Regions from separate parts of the Plantibacter sp. ME-Dv--P-095 genome, predicted to be linked through region 1. Evidence: riboswitches for the same ligand, from Rfam matches in the RefSeq annotation. Region 1 holds a riboswitch; the other holds the start of a gene.
What was found. A riboswitch is a leader RNA that binds a small molecule or an ion and turns the genes downstream of it on or off. The one in region 1 is predicted to bind thiamine pyrophosphate.

Region 1 (5,634 bases):
CGCCCACGATGAAGAACAGCGGCATGATCTGGCCGAACCAGGTACCCGTGTCGAACCAGGGTTGCTGCTCCAACGCTCGGGAGATGCCGATCGTGCCGTCCGGCTCGACCGCCACCGCGACCATCAGGAGGTGGACGATGACGACCGTCACGACGCAGGCGACGCGCACGAGGTCGAGGGCGAGGTCCCGCCCGGAGAGGTCTGGGACCGCCGGGGCCGACCCGGTCCGCGTTCGCGTGCTCATCGCCGGACAGCCTAGCGCCGCCGAGCGCTCCCACCTCGGCCCCTGTGGGGAGCGTGTCGGAGGTGACTGCGACAATGGAGTCATGAGTCGGCAGGATGGAGCGTCTCGTCGCGTCTCGGCGCACGATGCCGACGACAGCGGTACCCCCATCCTCCACGTCGACATGGACGCCTTCTTCGTCTCGGTCGAGCTCTTGGAGCGGCCCGAGCTCCGTGGCCTGCCCATCATCGTCGGCAACAAGGAGGGCCGCTCGGTCGTCACCTCCGCGAGCTACGAGGCCCGCAGGTACGGGGTGCGTGCCGCGATGCCCGTGTCCCAGGCCATGCGCTTGTGCCCGAGCGCGGTCGTCCTCCCGCCGCATCACGGCCGGTATCGCGAGTACTCGGATCGCGTCATGGAGGTGTTCGATTCGGTGACCCCGCTCGTCGAACCGTTGAGCATCGACGAGGCGTTCCTCGACGTCTCCGGGGCGGTGCGGTTGCTCGGGAGTCCGCGCACGATCGCGGCGCTCGTCAAGCAGCGGGTCCTCGACGCCACGGGGCTTCCCTGCTCGGTCGGTCTGGCGGCGACGAAGTACGTGGCGAAGCTCGCGTCGGGGCTGTCGAAGCCCGACGGACTCCTGGTCGTGCCGGCTGCTGAGACGCTCTCCTTCCTGCACCCGTTGCCGGTCGGGGCGCTGTGGGGCGTCGGTGGACGAACCGAGGAACAGCTCACGAACCGGGGCATCCGGACCATCGGCCAGCTCGCCTCCACCCCGTTGTCCATGCTCCAGCGCGCCGTCGGCGAGGCGTCCGGACGCCGGCTCCTCGAGCTCGCGAACGGGATCGACCCGCGTGGAATCGAGTTGGCGCGGCGGGAGAAGAGCGTCAGCCACGAGGTGACATTCCCGACGGACGTCGCAGACCCCACCGTGCTGAAACGAGAGCTGTTGAACCTCGCGGGACTCGTCGCGATCCGCCTCCGGAAGGGCGGGTACGCCGGTCGGACGATCAGTATCCGAGTGCGCTACGCGGACTTCAGCGTCGTGACCCGGTCACGGACCATCGGCGAAGCGACGAACGTCGGACGTCGCGTCTACGACGAGGCGGCTTCGCTCTTCGACGACCTCGATCGCGGAGGGCGTCTGGTCCGCCTCGTCGGCGTGAAGGTCGATCAACTGGTGCCGGCCGAGGAGGCCGGATCGGCGTTGTGGGATCCCGATGAGGAGTGGCGCGGTGCTGAACAGACGATCGACCGGGTGGCCAGTCGCTTCGGCGACCTCGCGATCGCTCCAGCCTCGCTCCTCGGGAAACCGCGGCGACGAGGGCTCGGGAGTCGAGGCGACTCGCAGGGTGCTGGGAGCACGGATCAACCCCTTGGACCGGCGGATGCGCAGCGGTAGCGTGGCAGCATGACGAATCTCGTGGAGAAGCTGGCAGAACAGACAAAGGGCCTCGGCGTGACCGCGGCCTACGGGGAGCAGCAGGACATCGACGGCACCAAGCTCGTGCCGGTGGCCCTGACGTACTACGGCTTCGGTGGCGGGTCCGAGGGTGACGGCGACGACGCACCGAGTGGCGGCGGAGGCGGTGGCGTCTCCATCCCCGTCGGCGCCTACATCAAGACCGACGAGGGCCTCCGGTTCGACCCGAACCTCATCTCACTCATCGCCGTCGCCATCCCGTTCATCTGGGTGAGCGGCAAGGCGCTGTCCGGGCTCATCAAGGCGCTCAAGAAGTAGCCATCCCCGTCGTACCCCTGCCGAGCGATCCTGCGCGGCAGGGGTTAGACTCGTGCCACCACGGGAGTCCGGTGAACCGGGCTGAGAGGAAGGTATTCGCCTTCGACCGTCGAACCTGATCTGGATCATGCCAGCGCAGGGAGACCATTTCTCGCTATCCCGTGCTCTTTTCCGTCTACAGGAAGGGCACGTATCGTGTCAGCATCGACCAAAATCTCCTCGTCTGAACGCGCCGCCGCGCGGAACCTCCGCTGGAGGGTCGTCGACATCGTCGTGGTCGCCGTCCTCGGTGTCGCCACCGGCCTCATCTTCTGGGCGTGGAACACGCTCGGATCCCTCTGGTACGCCGGAGCGAGTGCCGTGACGCCCGGCTTCGGCGGCATCGCCGTCGGCATCTGGCTGCTCGGCGGCGTCCTCGGCGGGCTCATCATCAGGAAGCCCGGAGCGGCCGTCCTCGTCGAGACCATCGGAGCAGTCGTCTCCGCGCTCATCGGGAACGCCTGGGGCATCACCACCGTGTACTCGGGACTCGCCCAGGGGCTCGGCGCGGAGCTCGTGTTCGCCGCGCTGGCGTACAAGCGCTTCGGCCTCGTCCCGGCCATCCTCGCCGGTGCGGGCGCCGGTGCCGGCGCATGGCTGCTCGAGCTGTTCATGTCGGCGAACCTGGAGAAGGGTGCCGAGTTCAACGCGATCTACCTCGGCTCGCTGCTCGTCTCCGGCGCGATCCTCGCGGGCGTCGTCGGTTGGGTCCTCGTCAAGGCGCTCGCCTCCACGGGGGCGCTCAGCCGGTTCGCCTCAGGGCGGGACGCGCGGCGCGAGGTCTGAGCGTGGTCGGTATGACCGGTCCGGCGCGCGTCGTCGCCCGTGACTGGGGGTGGCGTCACGCCGGTCGGAAGGCATGGGCGGTCAGCGACCTGGACCTCGTCATCGAACCGGGGGAGCGGGTCCTCCTCCTGGGCGCGTCCGGCGCCGGTAAGTCGACCCTGATCCACGCGCTCGCTGGAGTCCTCGGCGGAGCGGACGAGGGTGAGTCCCACGGGTCGTTGCTCGTGGACGGGGTCGCGCCGGAACGGGCCAGGGGGCGGATCGGCCTCGTGCTGCAGGACCCCGATTCGCAGGTCATCCTGTCCAAGCTCGGCGACGACGTCGCGTTCGGCTGCGAGAACCTCGGGGTCGAGCGCGAGGAGATCTGGAGACGGGTCGTCTCGTCGCTCCAGGCCGTCGGCCTCGACCTCCCGTTGGACCACCCGACCTCCGCGTTGTCCGGCGGACAGAAACAGCGCCTCGCCCTCGCCGGGGTGCTCGCCATGCAGCCCTCGCTGCTGCTGCTCGACGAGCCGACCGCCAACCTCGACCCGATCGGCGTCGCCGAGGTCAGGGACGCCGTCGCGCGTGTGGTCGACGACGGTTCGTCGACCCTGGTCGTCATCGAACACCGCGTCGACGTCTGGCGCGATCTGATGACGCGGGTCGTCGTGCTCGATGCGGACGGAGGGGTCCTCGCGGACGGTCCTCCCTCCGTCGTCCTCGACGATGTCGGACGCCGGCTCGCCGACGCCGGCGTCTGGGTGCCGGGCATCCCGCTGGGGCTGCCGCCCCGCCGGATGGTGCAGCCGAGCGCAGCCGTCCTGACGACGTCCGACCTGACGATCGGACGGCTCCGTTCCCAGGCGGTGCAGGAGCACCTGGACCTCGCCGTGCCGGAGGGCTCCGCGACGGTGGTCGTCGGACCGAACGGGGCCGGGAAGTCGACGTTGGCCCTCACCTTGGCCGGACTGCTCCCCGAGCTCGCCGGAACGGTGGACGCTGCTCGCGGCCTCGCCGGCGGGATCGGTCCACGGCCCATCCGCTGGAAGTCGACCGAGCTGCTCACCCGCATCGGGACGGTCTTCCAGGACTCGGAGCATCAGTTCGTCGCCGCGACAGTGCGCAAGGAGCTCGGCGTCGCCCTGCAAGCGCTGCGGTGGACACGCGCCGCGATCGACGAGCGGGTCTCCGAAGTCCTCGACGCCTTGGGGTTGGCCGCGCTCGCCGAAGCGAACCCCTTCAGTCTCTCGGGCGGCCAGAAGCGACGACTGTCGGTCGCCACGGTGCTCGTGGCACGACCCGCCGTCCTCGTCCTGGACGAGCCGACGTTCGGGCAGGACCGCTTGACGTGGCTGTCACTCATGCGGCTGCTGCACCTGGAGCTCGAACGCGGCGCGACGATCGTGTCGGTCACGCATGATCCAGGGGTCATCGAGCATCTGGGCGACCATCGGATCCGGCTCGAGTCGCGATCGGCAGCGGGGCGTGCCGCATGACGCGGGTCACGGCACCGGACCGTCACGCGAAACTCCCTCGCCAGGCGCCGCTCGACCGGGTGAACCCGGTGACGAAGGTGCTCGCGGTGCTCATCCTGTCCGTCCCGCTGCTGCTCACGATCGACTGGGTCAGCGCCACCGCCGCGGTCCTCCTCGAGATGGCGCTGCTCCCGCTGTCCGGTCTCCGGCTGTCGCCGTTCCTGAAGCGGTCGATCCCGGTGCTCGTCTTCGCGCCCATCGGCGGGATCAGCATGCTGCTGTACGCGAAGCCGGGCGGGACGGAGTACCTGTCGCTCGGTTTCGTCCGGGTGACCGACAACTCGATCGAATTGGCCGTCGCCGTGACCATCCGGGTGCTGGCGCTCGGCCTGCCGACGATCCTGCTCTTCGCGCGGGTGGATCCGACCGACCTGGGCGACGGGCTGTCCCAGATCGCGAAGCTCCCGTCGCGGTTCGTCCTCGGGATCCTCGCGGGGGCGCGGATGCTCGGGCTCTTCATCGACGATTGGCGCAGTCTCGCGCTCGCCCGTCGTGCCCGAGGGCTCGGCGACCGTGGAGCGGTCCGGCGCTTCGCCTCGATGGCGTTCGTGTTGCTCGTGTTCGCCATCCGCCGGGGCAGCAAGCTCGCGACGGCGATGGAGGCACGGGGCTTCGGCGCCCCCGTCGAGCGAACGTGGGCCAGGCCGTCGCGGCTCGGCGTGATCGATCTCGTGGCGGTCCTGGTGGCGGTCGCGATCATGGCCGTCGCGTTGTCCACCGCCGTCCTCGCCGGTACGTTCCGGTTCGTGGGGCAATGAGTGCCGCAGCGCCCGTGCTCCTGATCGACGGGCGGTCGGGTACCGGGAAGACGACGCTCGCCTCTTCGGTGGCCGCCGCATTGACGGAGAGCACCGTCGTCCACATGGACGACCTGTATCCGGGATGGGACGGCCTCGAAGAGGGCTCGCGACTCCTCGTGGAGTGGATCCTGACCCCGTTCGCCGATCGGCGGCCGGGGGAGTGGCAGCGGTGGGACTGGGAACGGTCGAAGCGTGCGGACCGGCATGCCGTCCCGGCCGATCGGCCGCTCATCGTGGAGGGCTGCGGGTCCTCGTCGAGCGCGTCGCGGGTCTCGGCCGACACGGTGCTGTGGCTCGACGCGCCGGTGGACCAGCGCACCGACCGGCTCGTGGGCCGCGACGACGGCGTCGACTGGCTCGCAGCGTGGACGCTCCAGGAGGATGCGTTCATTGAACGGGAGTGTCCCGATCGCGACGCCGATCTGGTGGTCGAGGCGACGGGGTCGGCAGCGATGGTCGGTGCCCGCGTGTTGAGCGTGCTCGAGCGTGACGACCGTTGGCGGCCCTGGCTCCGCGCCTGATGCGGAC
Region 2 (5,634 bases), on a different contig from region 1:
GTCCTCGTGATCACCGGCTCCTACTGGGCGGCGCTCGTCGTGGGGGCGGTCGTGTTCCTGAGCGACGTCGCCGACGGGCAGATCGCGCGCCGGACGGGGGCCGTCTCGGCGCTCGGCACCTGGCTCGACGGCGTCGCCGACCGCTTGACCGTCGTCGTGGTCGCAGCCTCCTTCGCCGTCGCGCAGATCATCCCGTGGCAGGTGTTCGTCGTCATGATCGTGCCCGACCTCCTCCTCGCGTTCATCGCGGTCGTCGCGTTCCGCGGGACGCCCGAGGTGCCGGTGAGCCTCGCCGGCAAGATCCGTACGGTGCTCCTCTTCGTCGGCTTCTTCGCGTTGCTCACGGGGCTCGCGCTCGGCGGTGGTGATCCGGCCTCGCCGCTGTCCCGCGTGTTCGGCGGTATCGGCTTCGTCGCGATCCTCCTCGGGCTCGTCGGGCACTTCGTGGCGGCGACCCAGTATGCGCGACGCATGATCGTCACCTGGCAGCGGCAGGGTGTCAGCCTGTCCCGCTGATCCCGGCCGGCTGTGCTGCCGGCAGCTTCCCCGAGACGCGCCCGGCGTGGACGCAGGCGGTGTCGTTTAGGCTCGGAGCATGCCAGTCGACTATCCGGACCTCGTCATCTTCGACTGCGACGGCACCCTCGTCGACACGGAACGCATCTCGGTGCGGGTGAACCTGCAGCTCCTCAACGAGGTCGGCGGCGACTACACCGAGGCCGAGGTGCGCGAACTGTTCGTCGGCGCATCGCTCGAGACCTACGCGACGCTCGTCGAAGCGCGGCTCGGCAAGCCCCTCGAGGCCGACTGGATCCAGCGCTGGAGCGACATGTTCCGCGGGATCTGCGAGCGCGAGCTGGAAGCGGTCGACGGTGTCGTCGACGCCCTCGACGGCATCGCGGCGACCGGGGTGCCGTTGTGTGTCGCCTCGAACGGCATGTTCCACGACGTCGTCCGGAACCTCGGCCAGGTGGGTATCCACGACCGGTTCGCCGGGCGGATCTTCAGCGCCACCGACGTCGCCGTCGGCAAGCCGGCCCCGGACCTGTTCCTGCATGCGGCCGCCGACTTCGACACAGCCCCCGAGCGGTGCGCGGTCGTCGAGGACAGCGTCGTCGGCGTCCTCGCCGCACGGGCCGCGGGGATGACCGTGTACGCCTACGCCGGTGGCATGACCCCGGCCGAGCGCCTCATCGGCGACGGCACCCACGTCTTCGACGACATGCGTGAGCTGCCCGACCTCATCCGAGACACCTGGGCGGAAACCGCCACCACGCGCTAGCCGCGACTGCGCAGTTCCGGGAACCGGCCGTCGTCAGGCACGGTGGCTCCTCCGGCGTCCGGGGCGGTCGCATCCTGCTCCTCGACGGCTCGTCGCGGGCGTTCACCGCCGCGCGCGACGGCCTGGCCGAACGCCTGCGGTCCCGTCGTCGCGAGGCGTCTCCAGGGCAGGGTCCCCTCGATCTCGATCTGCAGGGAGAAGCTCAGCAGGGTGCGGATGACGACGATGATCGCCAGGACGGCTGCGTCGGTCAGCGACGGCGTGGAGGTGACCGTCTTCACCAGGTCGGCGGCGACGAGGATCTCCAGCCCGAGCAGGATCACCGAGCCGATCGTCTCCCGCAGCATCCGGAAGGCCCGCCCGCCGTCACGGGTGCGGAGCCACAGGCGGGCCGACAGGGTGACGGCGATCACGAAGCCCACGACCATCGCCCCGACACCGGCGACCTCGAAGACGATGGTGACCAGCTCGAAGAAGTCCATGCGCCCATCATCCTCGTCGCCTCGCCGGACGGGAAGCTGCGCCGACCCGCTATGGTGGTCGCGAGTGACACGGGGTGCCGATCCCATGACGACCGGCTGAGAACACACCCGTCGAACCTGATCTCGTTAGTCCGAGCGAAGGGATGTCGCGAATGAGCATTCGCACACCGCAGCAGTCTGCCCACCCGTCCACCGACGAGTCCGCCGCCGGCGGGTTCGCGAGCGCCGCGGGGGACCTCCTCGACCGCCTGCGCGAACACACCCCGCTCGTCCAATCGATCACGAACGCCGTGGTCACGAACTTCACGGCGAACGTCCTCCTCGCCGTCGGTGCCGCCCCGGCGATGACCGACATCCCCACGGAGGCCGGGCCGTTCGCCCGCATCGCCTCCGGCGTGCTCCTCAACCTCGGCACACCGCAGGCGGAGCAGCGCGAGGCCATGATCGAAGCCGCGACCGCCGCGAACGAGGTGGGCACCCCGTGGGTGCTCGATCCCGTCGCGGTCGGGTCCCTCCCCGTCCGGACGGCGCTCGCCGCAGAGCTCCTCGCACTCCGGCCGACGATCGTCCGGGGCAACGCGAGTGAGATCATCGCCCTCGCCGGCCTCGGCGCCGGCGGTCGCGGGGTCGACAGCACCGACTCCGTCGACAGTGCGATCGAGGCGGCGACCGCGATCGCGCGCCGCTCGGGAGCCGTCGTGGCGATCTCGGGGCCGACCGACGTCATCACCGACGGTGAGCGCATCGTCCGCTGCTCCAACGGGCACGCCTGGCTCACGCTCGTGACGGGCGGCGGGTGCGCGCTCGGCGCCGTGTTCGCCGCGTTCGCCTCGCTCGACGACGACCGGTTGCTGACGACGGTGGCCGCCACGAGCGTGTACACGGTCGCCGCTCAGCTTGCCGCCGCGGAGAGCCGCGGGCCCGGGTCCTTCGCCCCGGCGTTCCTCGACCGCCTCCACCTCCTCGACGCGGAGACCGTCCGCCGACTGGCGGTGGTGGCATGAGCGCCGGGACGATGTCCGACGGGGTGCACGCGGCCCGTTCGCACGCCGCCCTCGTGCGCCGGGCCATGGCGACGTATCTCGTCACGGACGCCTCGGCCAGCGGCGCCCGGGGCGTACTCGACGTCGTCCGCCGAGCCGTCGACGGCGGGGTGACCGCGGTGCAGCTCCGGGAGAAGACCGCGACGGCCCGCGAGCTGTTCGAGCTGACGCTCCGTGCCGCGGAGCTCGTCTCGGGTCGAGCCCTGCTCCTCGTCGACGACCGGGTCGACGTCTTCCTCGCCGCCCGTTCCGCCGGCGCCGTCGTCCACGGTGTCCACGTCGGGCAGAGCGACCTCCCGGTCGACGCGGTCCGCCGGATCGTGGGTGACGCGGCCGTGGTGGGCTTGACGGCGAACACGCCCGCCCATCTCGCCGCGGTGGCCGCCCTGCCCGCGGGGACCGTCGACTACCTCGGCGTCGGCGTGATCCGCCCCACGGCGACGAAACCGGACCACCCGGAGCCGCTCGGCGTGGACGGGTTCGCCGCGATCGCCGCCGCCACCCAGCTGCCCTGCGTGGCGATCGGCGGGGTCGGGCTCGCCGACACCGCGGCCCTTCGATCGGCGGGTGCCGCCGGGCTCGCGGTGGTGTCAGCCATCTGTGCCGCCGACGATCCGGCCGCGGCGGCTCGCGCGTTCCGTGCCGCGTGGGACGAGGTGCCCGCGTGAGCGCCACCGACTCGCTGAGGACAGCCCCGGCCCGGCCGTCGCACGACGCGGGGATCGGGCGACGGCCGCTCGTCACGAGGACCACGCCGCGGGTGCTGAGCATCGCCGGCACCGACCCGACCGGCGGCGCCGGTGTCCAGGCCGACCTCAAGAGCATCGCCGCGAACGGTGGATACGGCATGGCGGTCGTGACCGCCCTCGTCGCGCAGAACACCCGCGGTGTCCGTTCCGTGCACACCCCGCCCGTCGGGTTCCTCCGTGAACAGTTGGACGCGGTGGCCGACGACGTCGTCATCGACGCCGTCAAGATCGGCATGCTGGGCGACGCACGGATCATCGAGGCCGTCGCCGCGTGGCTGCGCGAGACCGTGACCGGACCCGTCGTGCTCGACCCCGTCATGGTGGCGACGAGCGGCGACCGCCTCCTCCGGCAGGACGCCGAGGCCGCCATGCGCGAGCTCCTGCCGCTCGTCGACCTCGTCACCCCGAACCTCCCCGAGCTCGCGGTCCTCGCGGACGAACCGGTGGCGGAGCGCTGGGCCGACGCCCTCGCGCAGGCGCGGCGGGTGTCGGAACGGGCCGGGGTGATCGTGCTCGTGAAGGGTGGGCACCTATCCGGGGTGGTGGACTGCCCGGACGCCCTCGTCGACGCCGGCGGCGGCCTCGGTGCCGGCCGCTCGCTCGTCGAGTTCGACGGACCTCGCGTCGCCACGACGAACACCCACGGGACCGGCTGCTCCCTGTCGAGTGCGATGGCGACCCTCGTCGCCCGCACCGGCTCCTGGTCGGAGGCGCTCGGCGCGGCGAAGTCGTGGCTCACCGCGAGTCTCGAGGCGGCGGATGCGCTCGAGGTCGGCGCGGGGAGCGGGCCCATCAACCACTTCGCCACGGTGTGGGAGTCGGCGGGCCTCGGTGCGCGCCGGGCGGACGGTGCCGCGCTCGTCGCGGGCTGGTGGGACGACATCGCGGAGCTGCGGGCTCGGATCGACCGGCTGCCCTTCGTCGCGACGCTCGCCGACGGCACCCTCGATCCGGCCCGGTTCGCGTGGTACCTGCAGCAGGATGCGATCTACCTCCGCGCCTACTCGCGGGTGCTCGCGCGGGCGAGCGCGCTGGCCCCGACCCCCGAGGAACAGGTGTTCTGGGCGACGGGCGCCGCCGGCTCGATCGAGGCCGAGATGGAACTCCATCGCACCTGGCTCGAGGCCTCGGCCGCAGCTGGGGAGGAGATGGAACCGTCGGCGACCACGACGGCCTACCTCGACCACCTGCACGCTGCGAGTGTCGACGGCGACTACGGACGGGTGATCGCCGCGGTCCTCCCGTGCTACTGGATCTATCAGGATCTGGGGGAGCGGCTCGTCCAGGCGTCGCACGCCGCGCACCCGTTCGCCGCGTGGCTCGACACCTACGCCGATCCCGCCTTCGCGATCGCCACCGCGCGCGCGATCGAGATCGTCGCCGGTGCCGCCGAGCGCGCGGACGCGACGGGACGTCGGGCGATGCGTCGGGCGTTCCTGGCCTCTGCGGCACACGAGGAAGCCTTCTTCGCCGAGCCGATACGATGAATGGCGGATCGGCCACCGCGGTCGTGGACCACGAGGGAGGCCCCTGATGCTGACGAGCAACGAGTACTTCGACGGCAACGTGAAGTCGATCGGCTTCGCCACGCACGAGCCGGGAGCCGAGTCGGCGAGCGTCGGGGTCATGGCTCCGGGGGAGTACACCTTCACGACCGGCAAGGCCGAGGAGATGTCCGTCATCTCCGGCCGACTCCGCGTCCTGTTGCCCAACACGAGCGCCTGGCAGGACTTCGGCCCCGACGCCCAGTTCAGCGTCCCGGGGAGCAGCAGCTTCCAGGTCCAGGTGGAGGTCGCCACCGCCTACCTCTGCCGCTACCTGAACATCTGAGCGGCTGCCCTTCGACAGGCTCAGGGACCGGTGGGTGCGTCTCCGGCCGGTCTCGGCTCAGGGTCCGGCGACGACCTCGAGGGTGAAGACGACGGTCGAGTCGTCGGAGCGGTTCGTCAGCGTCACGTCGGTGCTGCCGACGGCGAGGGGCTGCAGGCCGGGGTTGAAGGAGGCGCCGCCCCGGGAGCCACCGGGCACGTACTCGGCGATCGACGGGTCCTCGATCTCGGCGGACCAGGCGTTCGGGT

Region 2: another riboswitch for thiamine pyrophosphate. It lies ahead of thiM (hydroxyethylthiazole kinase); the one in region 1 lies ahead of QRN26_RS06745 (ECF transporter S component).

Annotation. Positions count from the first base shown of each region.
Region 1 covers NZ_JARVSB010000004.1:342,935-348,568, forward strand. Annotated here, with positions in the region: gene QRN26_RS06730 (acyltransferase family protein) at 1-244, opposite strand, end outside; gene dinB (DNA polymerase IV) at 327-1,625, shown strand; gene QRN26_RS06740 (hypothetical protein) at 1,635-1,964, shown strand; TPP riboswitch at 2,015-2,123, shown strand; gene QRN26_RS06745 (ECF transporter S component) at 2,160-2,789, shown strand; gene QRN26_RS06750 (ABC transporter ATP-binding protein) at 2,801-4,267, shown strand; gene QRN26_RS06755 (energy-coupling factor transporter transmembrane component T family protein) at 4,264-5,064, shown strand; gene QRN26_RS06760 (nucleoside/nucleotide kinase family protein) at 5,061-5,627, shown strand.
Region 2 covers NZ_JARVSB010000002.1:126,231-131,864, forward strand. Annotated here, with positions in the region: gene QRN26_RS01665 (CDP-alcohol phosphatidyltransferase family protein) at 1-516, shown strand, start outside; gene QRN26_RS01670 (HAD family hydrolase) at 596-1,282, shown strand; gene QRN26_RS01675 (DUF1622 domain-containing protein) at 1,279-1,764, opposite strand; TPP riboswitch at 1,825-1,925, shown strand; gene thiM (hydroxyethylthiazole kinase) at 1,908-2,768, shown strand; gene thiE (thiamine phosphate synthase) at 2,765-3,475, shown strand; gene QRN26_RS01690 (bifunctional hydroxymethylpyrimidine kinase/phosphomethylpyrimidine kinase) at 3,472-5,043, shown strand; gene ppnP (pyrimidine/purine nucleoside phosphorylase) at 5,090-5,386, shown strand; gene QRN26_RS01700 (hypothetical protein) at 5,444-5,634, opposite strand, start outside.